One region of the Planococcus maritimus genome, then DNA from elsewhere that is predicted to be linked to it. Evidence: riboswitches for the same ligand, from Rfam matches in the RefSeq annotation. Region 1 holds a riboswitch; each other region holds the start of a gene.
The links. A riboswitch is a leader RNA that binds a small molecule or an ion and turns the genes downstream of it on or off. The one in region 1 is predicted to bind thiamine pyrophosphate.

Region 1 (4,031 bases):
CCGATACTCCAAGAGCCATCGATGCGCCAATCCGCTTTCTTACCTGGCCGCAGCCCATATCGTCCTGTCCGATATGGATGCCATCCGCTTCGATCGTACAGGCGAGCTCAACATCATCATTGATAAACATCGGGACATTGTATTCACCGCATAAGCTTTTGCAGTTGGCAGCGAATTCTACCAGTGCATCGCCCGTGAGCGCATCGTTCCCTTTTTCGCGCAGCTGAAAATGCGTGATGCCGCCTTGAAGCGCCTCTTTGAGAAGTGCGAGCGGCTCTTTAGTACCGGCGTTTGTCGTACCCATGAGAAAATAAATCGCTGGATTCCCGAACAAGATGGACCACTTCCTTTTCCTTTGATTCGTTATACGCCGCATGATGCGTCGGGCCGTGTCCATGGCCGATGCCGAGTGGATGCGCGAGCGCCGAGTGGATAAATTCCTTGGCTGTAAATAATGCTTCTTCCACCGGTTTGCCTTTGCCGAGTTCAGCTGTTAGCGCTGCTGAAAATGTACAGCCCGTGCCGTGCGTCTGTTTTGTCTGGAGGCGTTCCGAACGCAGCAGGATGATCATTCCTTGCTGGTCCATATAAAAGTCCTCCGCAACGTCAGGGTCCGTACTATGCCCACCTTTGATAATGACTGATGACGCACCAAGCGATAATATTGCTTCTGCCGCTTTTCTTCGCGACACCTCGTCGGTAATATCGATTCCACTCAAAGTTTCTGCTTCCGGAATATTGGGTGTAATAACAGAAGCGAGCGGCACTAGCAGTGATGTGATCGCTTCGACCGCTTCTTGCTGAAGCAAAGATGCACCACCTTTTGCGATCATGACAGGATCGATGACCAGCTGCTCCCACCCGTAGCGTTTGATGCCTTGTGCAGTTTCTTCGATAATTCCTGCATCAAACAACATGCCAGTCTTGACTGCTCGAATGTCAAAGTCTGTTCCGATTGCATCAAGCTGTTGCTTGACCGCTTGCCGATCCATTGGGTAAATGCCGTGGACACCTTGCGTATTTTGTGCAGTCACCGCTGTGATGGCGGAACAGCCAAATACGCCGAGCTCTTGAAAGGTTTTCAAGTCTGCCTGTATGCCCGCACCGCCGCCAGAATCGGATCCGGCAATCGTCAATACTTGGGCTTTAGTTTCCATGAACAAGCGCCTCCTGCCGTTTTGAGAGTTCATCCAAAAAGCTCATCTGGAATGCTCCAGGGTGCAAAGCAATTTTCGCCGCGCGGCTGCCTGCATTAGCATAAAGTTGCAAGCCAAAAGCGACCGCATCAAGCTGACCACTCTCTTTATCCGTCAAAAATGCGGCAAGCACCGCGCTAAGCAAACAACCCATCCCCGTGACCGATGCCATCAACGGATCTCCGCCTGCAATATACTCGGTGCGTTTTCCGTCTGTCACCAGATCGCGTGTTCCAGTGACAGCGACAATTGTTTGGTATTCATCAGCCACTTGTTTCGCGATAACTGCCAAATCGCCTTCGCCTTCTCCGGCATCAACGCCGCGCGCTTGCCAGTCGGCTCCTGCAATCGCCGCGAGCTCACCGGCGTTGCAGCGCAGGAGCGTAACATCAAGTTCAGTCAACAATCGCTTGACGGCTTCCAAACGATAGACGGTCGCCCCGGCACCGACTGGATCCAACACAATCGGAATGCCTTTTTTCATTGCAGCATGACCAGCCGTGAGCATGCTCTGGAAAGAACGTTCCGTAATGGTGCCGATATTAAGCGATAAGGCATCGGCGTGCCCTGTAAGTTCTGCCACTTCCTGTTGTTCGTCGCCCATCACTGGAGAGACGCCGAGCGCCAGCAAGCCGTTCGCTTGGAAATTCGAGACGACGTGATTGGTGATGCAATGAATCAACGGCTTTCGTGCACGCAACTCTCTAAGCATGATGGACACGCTCCTTTTTCTCGGGCAGTTCCCAGGTTTCCATCGTCCATGCTTGCTGCCAGAACTGCCATTCGTAATAGCTGCTTCTCATGAAACGCGTCTTCAATTCCTTGCGCCGCTCTTCCGGCAAGCCTTCTGCCAAGCGGTTCATGCGTTCGATCTGTTCATTCACCAGTTCCCCGAACCATTCAGAACCGTAAGTGCCGATCCATTTCTGGAAAATCGGTTCCTCAGGCGTTGCGGTCTTCAAGCGTTCGCCGATTTCGTAATATAGCCAATAGCATGGCAGCAAGGCCGCGAGCACATCCGCCAAATCGCCTTCCGCGGAACGGTACATATGCGAAACATACGCATAGGCATGCGGCGAAGGTTCGAATAGCTTCCAGTCTTCTTCTGTCACCCCGAGCAATTCCATAAACGATTCATGGAGTGCCAGTTCTGCGGCACAGGTCTGTTCCGCGTGGTGCGCAAAGGATTGCGTCGTCTTGAGGTCTTTCGCTTTTGTGGCACCGATTGCCTGGACTTTCGCGAAATGGGTCAAATAATAGGCGTCTTGCATTACATAAAATTTAAAAACATCTAGCGGCAAATCGCCTTTCGCGATGCCTTTGACGAATGGGTGTTCAAAACTGGCGTTCCATAGGTCTGCGCATTCCAACCGGATTTCTTTGCAAAATGTCATGTCGCTCTCTCCTTTTTTGGGCAAAATAAAACACCGCTTCCCAGGTAAGGAAGCGGCGATAAAGGTCAGCTGAAGAAATTGGAGAAAAGCTCACAATTCGCCCACTTCCCTACGCTGGTATAATCCAGATCAGGTTCAAAGGGTCCGGACTCTTGTCCGTCTCAGCCAACTTGGCTCCCCTAGTGGAATAGCGATATTTTTTTATTGTCGGCAATAGAATACCATAGATGGCTCATGAATTCAAAACTTTTTGAATTCGTGTTGCCCTCCTATTAAGTAAGCTAGAGCGTCATATCCTTATTAAGATGAGTCTGGATGAGTTATCCGTTCGATAAGGGAAGCTTCGCTGAAAGGGTATTGTTGATCTTGCCCGTAAGCGATCCATCAATGGCTTTATTAGCAATTACCAGTATCTCTTTCTGCATTACTTTCTTCCTTGGTTATTGGCCCCTTCCTGTATGCTGGGAAAAAGGAACAATCATCTTCCACATTTACTTTCATGCATAACGAATTATAAACTTCCAGATCCCATATTTTCTTGCCAGTGTAGTATTCAAGCTCTTGGCTCCGACCATATTTCTTCTTGTAGAGATATAATTTATCATCCGGATCGTTCGTCCGGCCGCTTCCGTGATGAATCAGTTTTACCCCATTTTCTATCCCCCAACAGAGCAAAGCATATTGAAGGATGATTGGCGCATGCAAGTGATGGTATTGTTCCAGACTTCCGGTTAAGTGGACATGGATTGCGCCGTTGCTAATAAAATTTAAGCTCATAGCGATGACATTCCCTTCCCACATCACTTCAACAACTAGCAACTGCGGCCCCAGTAAGCGGAGGCATTGATCAAAATAGTCGTCGGTAAAATAATAGAATGCATCCGCTTTATTCCGGTCCATCGTCTGGAAGTACAATTCTTTGAATCGGTCGAGATTGCTTGGATGGATAGACACTTTATACTCCACACCTTGCTCCAATGCTTTGCGGATGTATCGACGGATCGATGGCGTGTATTCAGTCATCAGTGGATCTTCTGTGTCATGCAATCTCGTCTGAATGGTGTTGCGCATAAAATCGATAGCGTACCATTCCTCAAAATCTGAGGCGTTTTTCAATATGGGATGAAAGCGAATAAATTCACTGACGATGTTTTCCGTTTGGCAATATTTGCGAAACTCACGAAAAAACAGTTGGCATAATTCTTTCTTATCGCTTGCGTCTTCAGCTTCAACGATTGGTCCTCCATATCCGTAGGGGGTGATCAAATCATAGTACGGTCCACTGCCCGATAAATCGATAGGAATTACCCTTTTGATAAATAAATAATGGACTGATCCTAGTTTGTGAAAGAGAGTGAACGACACACATTTTCCGTTTTCCATCTTTTCATAAAGCTTCCCGTATGCTTTGCTGAAATAAATATCCCTCACTGTTCTCACC
Region 2 (4,031 bases), 1.6 Mb from region 1:
CTTTTCCTGGCTTCACCACAAGTGACGTCCTAGAAAGCATTGAATCGGATGAGGCAAAAGAGCTGCTGGGTTCGGCAAATATCATCACGGTGTCTGCCGGGGCGAACGATTTGCTGCGACTTGTCCAAGCAACTCCAGCTGAAGGAGCTCTGAGCTTTGGCGAGATTCAGGCAGATTACGCATTGAATGGGGCCCGAGAAAACGTTGAAACCATTCTTTCCGAACTAGAAGAGCTTGCACCGTCAGCCGACATCTATGTAATGGGCTATTATTTCGCTTATCCACATGCCCGTGACAGCCAAAAGCAAGGGACGGCTAAGCAGTTGGAGCAGTTAAACGCAATCCTTCAACAACAAGCAGAACAGGCGGGCGCGACATTCGTCGATGTATCCGACCGTTTCGGCGAGGATGCGGTGGAACTCGTCCCGAATTCTGGAGACGTCCATCCGAATATGAATGGCTACCAGGAAATGGCGAACGCGTTTTTCGACCATTATGGGGAAGGGTTCCAAGTAGAAGATGCTGAACTTCCTGAACTAGCACCTGTGAGTTTCGAGGAAATTCAGCAAATGCAGGAAGAGGAAGCAGATGAAGGCGAGGGGACGCAACAACAACCCGCCTCAGAGGATGCTTCTAGCGACGACTCTGCTGCTAAGCCTTCCGAAAGCGAGGAGCTGGATTATCTAGCGATCCGTCAGGCATTGCCGCTCATTTAGCATGTAAGCAATAGAAAAAGGCCAGAGAAAATGATTCATTTTCTCTGGCCTTTTATCGTTCAGCGGCTTTTTCGCGAGTCGCTGCGAGTATCGTTTTCATTAGTTGTGTTGTTCTTTTTTCGGTTGTTTATTACTTTGCGGATGATCGGGTAAGCAATCGGCCCGTATTTAATCGCAGATCTGACAAGTCTTCCAATCGCCATATTTATCGCTCCATTCATCTATTCGTATTGAGGTTTAGTAGTGTTTTCCCGGGTCTTGTCTTAATTAAACATTCGCCGGGGCAAGGGCATGCGCTATCAAAATATCTTTAAAGGAATGGACACTAGAAATGGAGACGTATTCTGCGTTGCCATGCCAGTCATCTCCACTCGGCCCAAATTCGATTGCGCCTTGACCGCCGATTTTTTTGGCATAATGACGGGTGTCGGCAGCCCCGTGCTGGCCGAACAGCACCGGCTGTTCCGACAGCTTCGTTTCGACAGCTTTCTTCAAAGTTTGGATATACGGATGATCGCCTTTCGTCGTCAATGCAGGGGTAGAGCCGCCTGCTTGGAAATCCATCTCGACAGCTAGCGTTTCGGCAAGCTGTTCCATCTGACGAACAATCTCGTCTTTGTCCTGGCCTGGCATAAAGCGGATATCATAGGCCATCTTACACGTGTCCGGTACTACATTATAGCGATCACCTGCATCGATAATTGCTAAGTTAACAGAAGCTTGCTCATAATACTCCGTCGATTCTTTGCGGAATGGCAAATCTTTCATGCCAGCATGAAATTTCATCGCAGATTCAATAGCGTTGATGCCTTCCCATGGACGCGAGCCGTGTGCTGGTTTGCCTTTGAATGTCATATCCATTCTTAATATACCTTTTGATTGCAACCCGATCTTCAAATGGGTCGGCTCGCCGCAAATGACAAAATCACCATAATGGCCTTGATCGACAAGCCACTCTGAAGTGTAATGCCCACCGGTTTCTTCATCGGTGACGATATGTAGATGCACTTCACGTGGTAACGCGGCCGCATCAAGTTCAACGAATGCTTGCATCATTCCTGCGACACCTGCCTTCATATCAGCAGAGCCACGGCCATATAGTTTGTCGCCGTCTTCAATCGGGGAGAATTGCTCTTTACGCCCCGGCACGACGTCGACATGGCCGTTCCAAATGATCTTATCATCGCCTCGCCCTTTAGCGGCGGTCAGCATCAGGTAGCCATCGTTATCATGAACTTCGACATCTTCCCCGTGAGCCTTAAGCCATTCTGAACAGAACAACAAGGCTTCGTTTGCCCCTTCTTTTGTATCGCTTTCAATCTTGATCAAATCCTTTAATAAATCAATCATTGAACCGGCAGTTTTCAAGCTGCCTCCACCACCTTCCGCAAAGTTTGCTAATTCCTAACTACCCTAATCCGTTTAGCTGAAACAGCCTTGCAAGCCAAGCGGGCGTTGTGTACAATACACATAATAGCGGAATAATTGTATACACCACAAGGGGAGCTTTGGCTGAGAGTGAACGAGTAAGTTCTTACCCTTCGAACCTGTAAGGTAACACTTGCGCAGGGATGTGGATGGAAAACCGGCCCGAGCGGCGCCAGGATCTATCCTGGCGCCGTTTTTTTATGGTTTTGTAAAACGGCCCTTCTGGTGATGTGCAAATCCAAAAGGAGGCAGTTTGAATGAGAAATAAACGTGTATTGTTAATGGTCGAAATTGCAATTTTTGCAGCTCTCGGCTTTGTCTTGGATTTTGTGGCCTTTCGCATGCCGCAAGGGGATCGGTCAGCTTGGTCATGATTCCGATTGTGCTAATGGCATTCCGCAGAGGCGTCGCAGCAGGCGTCGTCACAGGCCTACTTGTCGGCTTATTGCAGATTGTGACGGGTTTTATCTCGGTAGCGCCGTTATCATTCGGCTTTGTGGTCATGCAAGTCATCTTGGATTATCTGCTGGCATATGGCGTCGTTGGCCTTGCCGGTTTGATGCGCGGCCGTTATTTAGAGGCGGTACGGGCGAAAAAGACTGGCAATGTCATCATCATGGTTGCACTTGGCGTCTTGATTGGTTCGTTTCTCCGTTATGCGATCCATGTTATTACGGGAATCCTGTTTTTCGGCATGTTTGCTGATGGCAATGTCTTTATCTACTCAGCGGCTTATAATGCTACTTACATGATACCGGTCGCAATCGTCGCGGCCATTGTCTGTTCGTTGCTATTCTTGACAGCGCCGCGTCTGACGCAGCCAGATTCTTGATCGAACCCGCCTAGCGATAGGCGGGTTTTTTTATGGATAACATGACAAATTCCCGTGTTTGGTTGAAGTTTTACGGTATTGCTTTTGGAAGGTGTGAGAAGCGAGAGCGGCTTATTCTATGTTATAATGCTCAAATAGAATAGTGTGAAAGAAGGGTATTTATGATAGCGACGAATGAAAAAGATATTGAAGGCTTGAAAAAAGCGGGACAGATGGTGGCAGAAATCCGAGAAACGATGAAAGCCGCCGTGAAGCCTGGCATTACGACAAAAGAACTCGATGAATTGGGCGGGCAGCTATTCAAGGAATGGGGCGGCGTCTCTGCTCCTAAATCGGAATACGACTTCCCTGGTTATACGTGTATCAGCGTCAACGAAGAAGTGGCGCATGGCATTCCAGGAAAGCGCGTCATTAATGACGGCGACATCGTAAATATCGATGTCTCCGGATCGTACGGTGAATATTTTGCCGATACGGGCATTTCCTTCGTGGTCGGCGAAGGGCATGAAGCGAAAGAAAAGCTTTGCCAAGCTGCAGAATCTGCCTTCGAGCGAGCTATGATGAAAGTAAAAGCCGGCGCTAAATTAAATCAGATCGGCAAAGCAGTGGAGCGCGAAGCGAAAGACCAAGGCTTGTTTGTCATTAAGAACCTGACTGGCCACGGCGTCGGAAAATCGCTTCATGAAGCGCCGCAATATATCCTTAATTATTACGATGCATGGGAAACAACGATTTTGAAAGAAGGCATGGTGCTGGCAGTCGAGCCGTTTATTTCCCAAAAGGCTGAGCATATTATCGAATCTGGCGACGGCTGGACCTTTATCACACCGGATCAATCGCTGGTTGCCCAGATTGAACATACTGTACTCGTCACTAAAGGCGAACCGATTTTGCTGACGAAACTGGAAAAATAAATCATCGAATACAAAAAAACAACCATCAGCCGATGGTTGTTTTTTTATGGCGTTATAACCGGTTTTGACGGTTTTTTCTTGATCAACAAAATGCCCGTTAGCAAAACGCCGCTCAGGAACAAAGCGGCCGTGCTGACTAGT
Region 3 (4,031 bases), 800 kb from region 1:
CGTTATAGTTAACTGTACCATTTGATGTGCATAGAATGAAGTTTTATAGTCTTTCAGCACCCTATTTCACTGCTTTGACACATTATTTCTGTTTTTCAGTTGATTTTCTCCTATTTAAACCAAGACAGTCTGTATTAAGACAAATACTTTAATTAAAATTTCCGCTTTTGCAATAAAAAGATGAGAACTATTCCATTTATCCTCGACAACCCGCTATGGTTGTTTCACGGTTTTTATTGTGGCTATAATAACAGAAACAATAGGCACAAAAATTGATAGTAGGAGGCGCTTTCATGAACGACACAATGATCGGGTGGAACTTGCAGAACAGCTATGCAAGCCTGCCGAAAACTTTATATGCCCCGATGCAAGCCAATACAGTCACATCCCCCAAGTTAATCTTTGTCAACAAAACCTTAGCCGCAGCTCTCGGCCTAGATCCTGAGCAGCTAGACAGCCCCTCTGCTCTTGATGTTTTTGCCGGCAATCGATTTCCTGAAGGCTGCTTGCCGCTCGCCCAGGCATATGCCGGCCATCAATTCGGCCAATTCACAATGCTTGGTGACGGCCGCGCGATGTTGATAGGCGAACAAATAACGCCAACTGGCGAACTGTTCGATATTCAATTAAAAGGTTCCGGCAAGACCCCTTTTTCCAGGAGCGGGGATGGCCGGGCAGCACTCGGTCCTATGTTGAGAGAATACCTTATCAGCGAAAGCATGCATGCACTCGGCATCCCATCGAGCCGCAGTCTTGCCGTAGCCACTACAGGCGAGAAAATCCAGCGCTATTCTGCAGAACCTGGTGCCATCCTGACACGAGTGGCCTCGAGCCATATCCGTGTCGGCACTTTTCAATTTGCTGCAAAATATCGCTCGACGGAAGACTTGAAGGCGTTAGCGGATTACACGATTGAACGCCATTTCCCAGATATTACGGGGCCAAACCGCTATATCGAATTATTCCGCCAGACAGCACAGCGACAAGCTTCTCTTATCACGAAATGGCAGCTTGCCGGTTTTGTCCACGGCGTCATGAATACAGACAATATGGCAATCAGCGGAGAGACGATCGACTACGGACCGTGCGCTTTTCTCGACCATTATGATGAATCGGCGGTGTTCAGCTCGATTGATGCCGGCGGACGCTATAGCTACCGCAACCAACCGCTTATCGGAGGATGGAATTTGGCGCGTTTTGCAGAATCCTTGTTCCCGCTCTTGGATGACATTCCACAACAACAAGCTTTGTCTTCCATGCAAGATGCGCTCGAGGAATACGTAAGCTTGCAAAAGCAATGGTACCTAACGGGCATGCGTGAAAAACTCGGCTTGTTTACGGAAACGCCAGAAGATGAACAGTTGATCGACACCTTGCTCGAATTGATGCAGCACAAGCAAGCAGACTTTACCAATACTTTCCGAGCCTTGACCTTCGAAGCCGTCGAAGAGCCAGCATTGGCAAACGACCCGGCTTTTAAAGAATGGCACAATCGCTGGACAGCCCGCCAACAGCTAGAGGGGCGTTCAAAACAAGAAATTCTCGAACTCATGAAGAGCAAAAACCCAGCTGTCATCCCGCGCAATCACCGCGTTGAAGCTGCTCTTGAAGCCGCGGCGCAAGGCGATTACAAAGTGATGGAGAAGTTATTGGACATTCTACGGGATCCCTATGGTCATTCAGACGAGCAACAGTCCTTTGCTTCCCCGCCGCCCCCTTCAACGCCGCCATACCAAACCTATTGCGGCACATAGAATAGAAATGGAAAAATCCCCTGCCGAATAGGCAGGGGATTTTCTCGGTTCGCTTACTGGTCTTCTGTTACTTCAGTGACGCTGACCATTTTGACTTCGCTCATTTTGAATTGGTAATACGTGTTATGGTCGCCGATGAATTCACGGAAATCGTCCGCATCCAATCCGCTCACTGCTTGTTTCGGGGTATCGGCTTCGACTGTGCTGACTGCTTCGACGCCTGCACCGAAATGATAGACGACACGAAATTTTTTTGTTGATTCCATAGTTATTGGATTCCTCCTCAAATGCTTATCTGTTATAGGTTTACCCGATTTTTTAGCACGTATTCACATCCATGGCGATTTTCTTGTTTGTGATGAATTTTTCAGAATCGCTTTACTTGGTGAAAGGTTTGCCTTACACTTTAGCCATCGGGAAAACCCGACACCAAAAACCGCATACCGTTTTTCTGCACTGGGGGTGCATATTTTGCTGAGATGAGAGCTATTGCTCCGATCCCTTATGACTCGATCAGGTTAAGACCTGCGTGAGGAAGTGCGGTGACTTTCCGACATGACTTTGAAATATGGAATAGTGGCTGCATCTTCACGGATGCGGCTTTTTTGTGCATATTTTTAGGAGGGATTCCATATGGAACCATATTCATGCGGCACCAGCCCAATCGTCGGATTTCGCTTTTCCTTGCATCCGATGAGCGGCCATTTTATCAGCATTATTAAAGGGGCGTTAAAAGAAACCGACACGTCCCACGTTTGGATGCAGACCGATGATGTCTCGACGGTCATCCGCGGCAAACAACAGCACGTGTTCAATGTTGCAAAGACATTGGCGCTCCACGCCGCGAAGACAGGCGAACACATTGCCTTGTCCGGCACTTTTTCAGCCGGATGTCCAGGTGATACGGCAGGTGATGTGTATTTAGAAGCACCAGATGAACCCGTGAACCAAGACAGCACCGAGCAATACGTGTCGTCTCAATTTGCTCTATATCCGATGAACAATCCCGACTATATGGCAGTCATTTACCGCGAAGTAGAACGTGCCAAAGAATTTGGCGTCTGGAACGATTCCATGCATTACGCGAGCGGCATCCACGGGGACATTCATGAGGTCTTTTCTTTTTACGAAGCGAGTTTTTCAGAAGCACGTTCTGATCAATACCCGCACCTCGTGATGACCGTCTCCATGAGCATTAACAGTCCTTCCCACACCACAGGTGATCCACATGCTTAAAGGCTGGAAACTAAAAGAAATTGTCTTGATGTCCTTGTTTGGCGTCGTCTTCGGCATTGTATACTTGCTGTTTTTACATATCGGCAATTTATGGGCAGGCATTATCGGGCCGCTCGCCTATGAGTGGATGTTTGGCATCTGGTTCATTGTCTCCATCATCTCAATGTACATCATTCGAAAACCTGGCGCCGCTTTATTGCCTGAAACCTTGGCGGCTGCCATTGAAGTGATGCTCGGCAATGCCATCGGGCCAAGGCTCATTTTGTCAGGCATTATTCAAGGGCTCGGTGCAGAAGCGGCATTCGCGCTTACTCGCTATCGTCATTTTCATTTAGCCATTTTAATGCTTGCAGGAGCCGGCGCTGGTGTTTTTAGTTTCGTTTATGGCTATTTCCTATCGGGTTATGCCGCCTTGGACCCTTCTTTTGTCGCTTTGATGTTTACGTTGCGCGTGTTGAGCGGGGCGATTATCGCGGGCATTGGCGGCAAATACATCGCCGACTCACTGCTTGCGACTGGCTCACTCCGAGGCTATGCCATCGCGAAAGCGGAAAAGAGTGATGCCCGTGCTTGAGCCAATTTTTCAAATCGACGGTTTCAGCCTTCGCTTTCCGGACTTGGCGGAGCCGACCTTGCGCCATATCACGCTCGCAATCCATCCAACAGAGCGACTGGTTATTACAGGGCCCAGCGGTTGCGGCAAGTCTACACTTCTTTATGTACTGAACCGGCTATACCCGCATAATTGCGATGGCGAGGTGTCGGGATCTGTCCGGATCTTCGGGCGTTTGGCACAGGACTATGCCCCTGGTGAAGTCAACCGGAAAATAGCGACGGTGTTTCAAGATCCTGATAGCCAATTTTGCATGCCGACGGTTGAAGAAGAACTGGCATTTACCTTGGAGAATCTTCAAGTGCCCCGGCAAGAAATGCCACAACGCATCGACCGAATCTTGCATTTGACGGGCCTCGAGGATTTGCGTCACGGGGTCATTCAAAGCTTCTCGGGCGGAATGAAACAGCGTATTGCCACGGCCTGTG
Region 4 (4,031 bases), 220 kb from region 1:
GGGGCGGTTGTCCGGCGGATGGAAGAGGATTTTCACTTGGTGGAATGCTTCAATCCTGAGACCAATACATGTCCAATCTCGCCAATCTGTGGGCTTCGTGGTGTTCTAGGCAAGGCATTGAATGCTTATTTAGCCGTATTGGATGAATACAGCCTGCAAGATTTGCTGTTCAATAAAGAAGGATTGCGCGACTTGCTGCGCACGTAAAAAAGCCTCCATGATTGGAGGCTTTTGTTTACAGTTCAATCGTTTGTGGATCTTTGCCTTTACGGTTCATCAAACGGACACGTGTTGGTGTAATTGCTAAGATAATTAAGTTCGGGTCTTCAGGACCGTCGAACCAACCGTTTAAATGTTCATTCCATACTTTATCAATCAATTCTTGGTCATCTCGCAACGACATCTGTCCCTCGATTTCAAGGAAGCTATCGCCGATGCCTTCACCTTCATAGCCAAGCAGGATATGGGCGTTCGGGTTTTGTTCCAGCTCATCCACTTTTTGTGTTTGCTTGCTAGTCGCGGTGTATAAAGTAAACTCATCGTTGAAGAAGGTCATGTAACGGGAATGCGGCTTATTTTCTTTGATGGTCGCCAAGGTCCCAATCATGCTGTCTTCCATGATTTTTAATGCTTGCTGTTTTAGTTCTTCTTGTGCCATTTCTATCTCTCCTTTAAGGTAAGTCTTTTAAAATACTGTCTTTAAAAGCCGTGAGGGTAGATCATTCTGGATGTTTTTCCTCGCTGGCTGAATCATCTTTAGTGTCGCGCGGATTTTTTTCGTTTTCCATATCCTGTTTCAAGTCTTCTAAAGGAATGGAGTCCACGTTCATTTCTTCTTCATGCATTTCGGTCATGGTTTCTTTGTCCGTCTTGATTTGCTCAGGATTATCCATTGGAGCCCCGTCGCTTGATTTGCGTTCCTTTTCGTTGAAACGTTTTTCTTCTGCCATCGTTAGCACCTCTCCTTTAGCGTTCTTCTCCTTCTATTCCTTAATCGGCATGCTTTAAAACATTAGAACTTGCTGGAGATCGTCGGCTGGCGTATGATAATTTAATAGTTCAAAATAAGGAGGCTGGCTATACAATGACGCAACAACCGAAGATAAATGTGGGCGGGCTGGATTTTGAATGGGACCTTTCGCGAGGGCGTTTTCTGTTTGAAGGACAGAATTCCGTGCTGTTTTGGACATCGACAGCAATGAAAATGTTTTTCGATTCTATCGAAGAAATTTCGGGTGAAGATGCGGCTGCTGTCGTTTTAGAGTCAACAGGATTTCGCCAAGGCCAAGTAGTGGGAGCCTATTTCCATAACATGGGTGGCATATCTGCAATGAAAGCATCTGAACTCATTACTAATACATATGCATCAGCTGGCTGGGGAGTAGCATCTATTCACAATTTGGATGAATCGGCAGGAACATTGGAAGTAATGTTGAAAGACAGCTGGGAATACCAAATTAATCTCGCACAAGGCAAAAAGACCGGTGGCAGTTTTTTGCCGGCTCATTATGCCGGCATCTTTAGCTCTCTTTTAGGGCGCAGTATATGGTACGATGTCGTCCATTCGCAAATCGAAGGGCACGACGAATGCTTAATTCGTTATTTTCCATCGGACGAAACGATTGAAAAGAATATTCATACGCTCGCACGCCGCAAGGAATCAGAAAAAATCCGTGAACTGGAGCAGCTCGTAGATGAAAAGACAGCAGATCTTCACGCCATGATCAGTGAAATTTCCTCGCCGCTCATCCCGGTACTAGAAGATATTGTCGTCGTCCCGCTTCTTGGCCGGTACGATGAAGCGCGTGCTGAGGAACTATTGGTCAAAACACTTGAGAACCTGCCGAAATACAAAGCCCATTATTTGCTGCTCGATTTGACGGGGCTGAATGAAAGCTTTAACCAACATACAGCGATGCTGATTGAAAAATTGGGCTCTGCGGCTTCTTTAATTGGTACAAAGACTATACTAGCAGGCATTTCGCCGCATACTAGCATGACGATTACAGAAGCAGGCGTAGACCTTTCAAGTTACGACTGCTTCCGCACGCTCCAGCACAGTATCCATTTTGCACTGGCGCAAAAGGGTAAAACCATTATCTAAAGCAACTCTCCCTTCTCCTGGATATCGGAAATGGGAGAGTTTCTTTTTGTATAAAAGCGAGTCCATAAAATCCTTAAATTGATAAAGAAAAAACTATTTTGTATATTGTGATTTTTTCGCGAGAATGGTAAACTCTAGGAGAACTATACATAGCTGACCACTGGGGGAGCCGGAACTGACTGGCTGAGACGAGCGAATGCTTGGACCCCTTGAACCTGATCTGGACCATGCCAGCGGAGGGAAGTGGTACGTATGCTTTCTTTTGCCTGCATACACCGCTTTCCCATGGGAAAGCGGTGTTTTTTTATGCACTCGGGAGTCATGCATAAGCTGAGAGGAGTTGAGATATTTTGGATGAAACATGGGGCTATATGGAGTCGGGAGTTTGCACGCCGGCCTACAATATGGCAATGGATGAAGCCTTGATGAATTGGCAGCGCAAGACTGGCATGAAACCAGTCCTTAGATTTTATGCTTGGGCGCCAGCCGGAATTTCAGTGGGATTCTTCCAGAAACTGAATGGCAGTATTGATCTTGAACGTGCTGCACAATTGGGAATTCCTTTGGTCAGGAGACAGACAGGCGGCAAAGCTGTACTTCACGACCAAGAACTCACCTATAGCGTGGTGATTCCAGAGCAGCATCCGTCCATGCCAAAATCAGTGAAAGAAGCGTATTTGGTCATTTCACGCGGATTGATTGAAGGCTATCGCAATTTGGGAATCGAGGCACAGCTTGCGGCAGAAACAAAGCGTTCGAAACAAGCGTCAGCAGTCTGTTTCGAAGAACCGTCTTGGCATGAATTGACGGTTGATGGGCGCAAAGCAGCCGGCAGCGCACAGACAAGAAAACAAGGCATCATTTTGCAGCACGGATCGATTCCACTCGAGCTGGATGAGAACCGTTTGTTTGAACTATTTGTCTATCCGAACGAAGCCGTGAAAGAAAAAGCGCGCCGAGCGTTCCGGTCACGCGCCGTTGCGATCAATGAGCTGATGGGGGAACCAATAAGTTTAGAAGTAGCCCAGAATGCTTTCAAGAGTGGGTTTGGAAAAGGACTTGGCATACGCTTGGAAAAATTCGAACCGCCTGCTGAATTGCTGGAAGAAGTACGCATGCTCGAAGCCAAATACGCAAGTGAACAATGGAACCACAGACGAGAAGAGAAAGGGGAACTTATGCGATGACAAAGACAAAGCAGCGTGAACGTAAACCCGAATGGCTAAAGGTAAAATTAAATACGAACGAAACGTATAACGATTTAAAGAAATTGATGCGCGAGAAAAACTTGAACACAGTGTGCGAGGAGGCGAAATGCCCGAATATCCATGAATGCTGGAGCGAACGCCGTACCGCGACGTTCATGATTTTGGGCGACACTTGTACACGTGCGTGCCGATTCTGCGCCGTGAAAACTGGGCTTCCGAATGAACTCGATTGGGGCGAGCCAGAGCGCGTCGCGGAATCGACGGAAATTATGAACTTGAAACATGTGGTGGTTACAGCAGTTGCCCGAGATGACTTGAAGGACGGAGGCGCAGCAGTTTTTGCAGAAACAGTGCGCGCGATCCACCGGAAAATGCCGGAAACCACAGTCGAGATTTTACCGTCCGATATGAAAGGCGATTACGAAAGCCTGCACATGCTCATGAGCAGCGAACCCGATATTTTTAACCACAACATCGAAACGGTGCGCCGCCTGACAAAACGTGTCCGTGCAAGAGCAACCTACGACCGTTCGCTGGAATTGTTATTGCGTGTCAAGGAAATCGCGCCGCATGTGCCGACCAAGTCGAGCATTATGGTGGGACTCGGGGAAACGAAAGAAGAGATCATCGAGGCGATGGATGACCTGTTGGCGCACAAAGTCGACATCATGACGATTGGCCAGTATTTGCAGCCGACATTGAAGCATTTGGATGTGGTC

Region 2: it holds a riboswitch for thiamine pyrophosphate, as region 1 does, so the genes downstream of both, thiT (energy-coupled thiamine transporter ThiT) here and tenA (thiaminase II) in region 1, are expected to answer to the same signal.
Region 3: it holds a riboswitch for thiamine pyrophosphate, as region 1 does, so the genes downstream of both, BBI11_RS08715 (YkoF family thiamine/hydroxymethylpyrimidine-binding protein) here and tenA (thiaminase II) in region 1, are expected to answer to the same signal.
Region 4: it holds a riboswitch for thiamine pyrophosphate, as region 1 does, so the genes downstream of both, BBI11_RS13620 (lipoate--protein ligase family protein) here and tenA (thiaminase II) in region 1, are expected to answer to the same signal.

The regions. Positions count from the first base shown of each region.
Region 1 is NZ_CP016538.2:2,531,814-2,535,844, forward strand. Features, by position in the region: gene thiE (thiamine phosphate synthase) at 1-304, opposite strand, end outside; gene thiD (bifunctional hydroxymethylpyrimidine kinase/phosphomethylpyrimidine kinase) at 279-1,157, opposite strand; gene thiM (hydroxyethylthiazole kinase) at 1,147-1,908, opposite strand; gene tenA (thiaminase II) at 1,901-2,590, opposite strand; TPP riboswitch at 2,680-2,781, opposite strand; gene BBI11_RS12695 (GNAT family N-acetyltransferase) at 2,987-3,973, opposite strand.
Region 2 is NZ_CP016538.2:974,560-978,590, forward strand. Features, by position in the region: gene BBI11_RS04790 (SGNH/GDSL hydrolase family protein) at 1-716, shown strand, start outside; gene BBI11_RS04795 (M20 family metallopeptidase) at 984-2,066, opposite strand; TPP riboswitch at 2,206-2,305, shown strand; gene thiT (energy-coupled thiamine transporter ThiT) at 2,515-2,976, shown strand; gene map (type I methionyl aminopeptidase) at 3,138-3,890, shown strand; gene BBI11_RS04810 (tryptophan-rich sensory protein) at 3,935-4,031, opposite strand, start outside.
Region 3 is NZ_CP016538.2:1,731,766-1,735,796, forward strand. Features, by position in the region: gene BBI11_RS08705 (protein adenylyltransferase SelO) at 294-1,754, shown strand; gene BBI11_RS08710 (hypothetical protein) at 1,808-2,020, opposite strand; TPP riboswitch at 2,203-2,307, shown strand; gene BBI11_RS08715 (YkoF family thiamine/hydroxymethylpyrimidine-binding protein) at 2,388-2,990, shown strand; gene BBI11_RS08720 (ECF transporter S component) at 2,983-3,564, shown strand; gene BBI11_RS08725 (ABC transporter ATP-binding protein) at 3,551-4,031, shown strand, end outside.
Region 4 is NZ_CP016538.2:2,751,165-2,755,195, reverse strand. Features, by position in the region: gene BBI11_RS13640 (RrF2 family transcriptional regulator) at 1-207, shown strand, start outside; gene BBI11_RS13635 (pyridoxamine 5'-phosphate oxidase family protein) at 236-658, opposite strand; gene BBI11_RS13630 (hypothetical protein) at 720-950, opposite strand; gene BBI11_RS13625 (STAS domain-containing protein) at 1,085-2,104, shown strand; TPP riboswitch at 2,257-2,363, shown strand; gene BBI11_RS13620 (lipoate--protein ligase family protein) at 2,452-3,291, shown strand; gene lipA (lipoyl synthase) at 3,288-4,031, shown strand, end outside.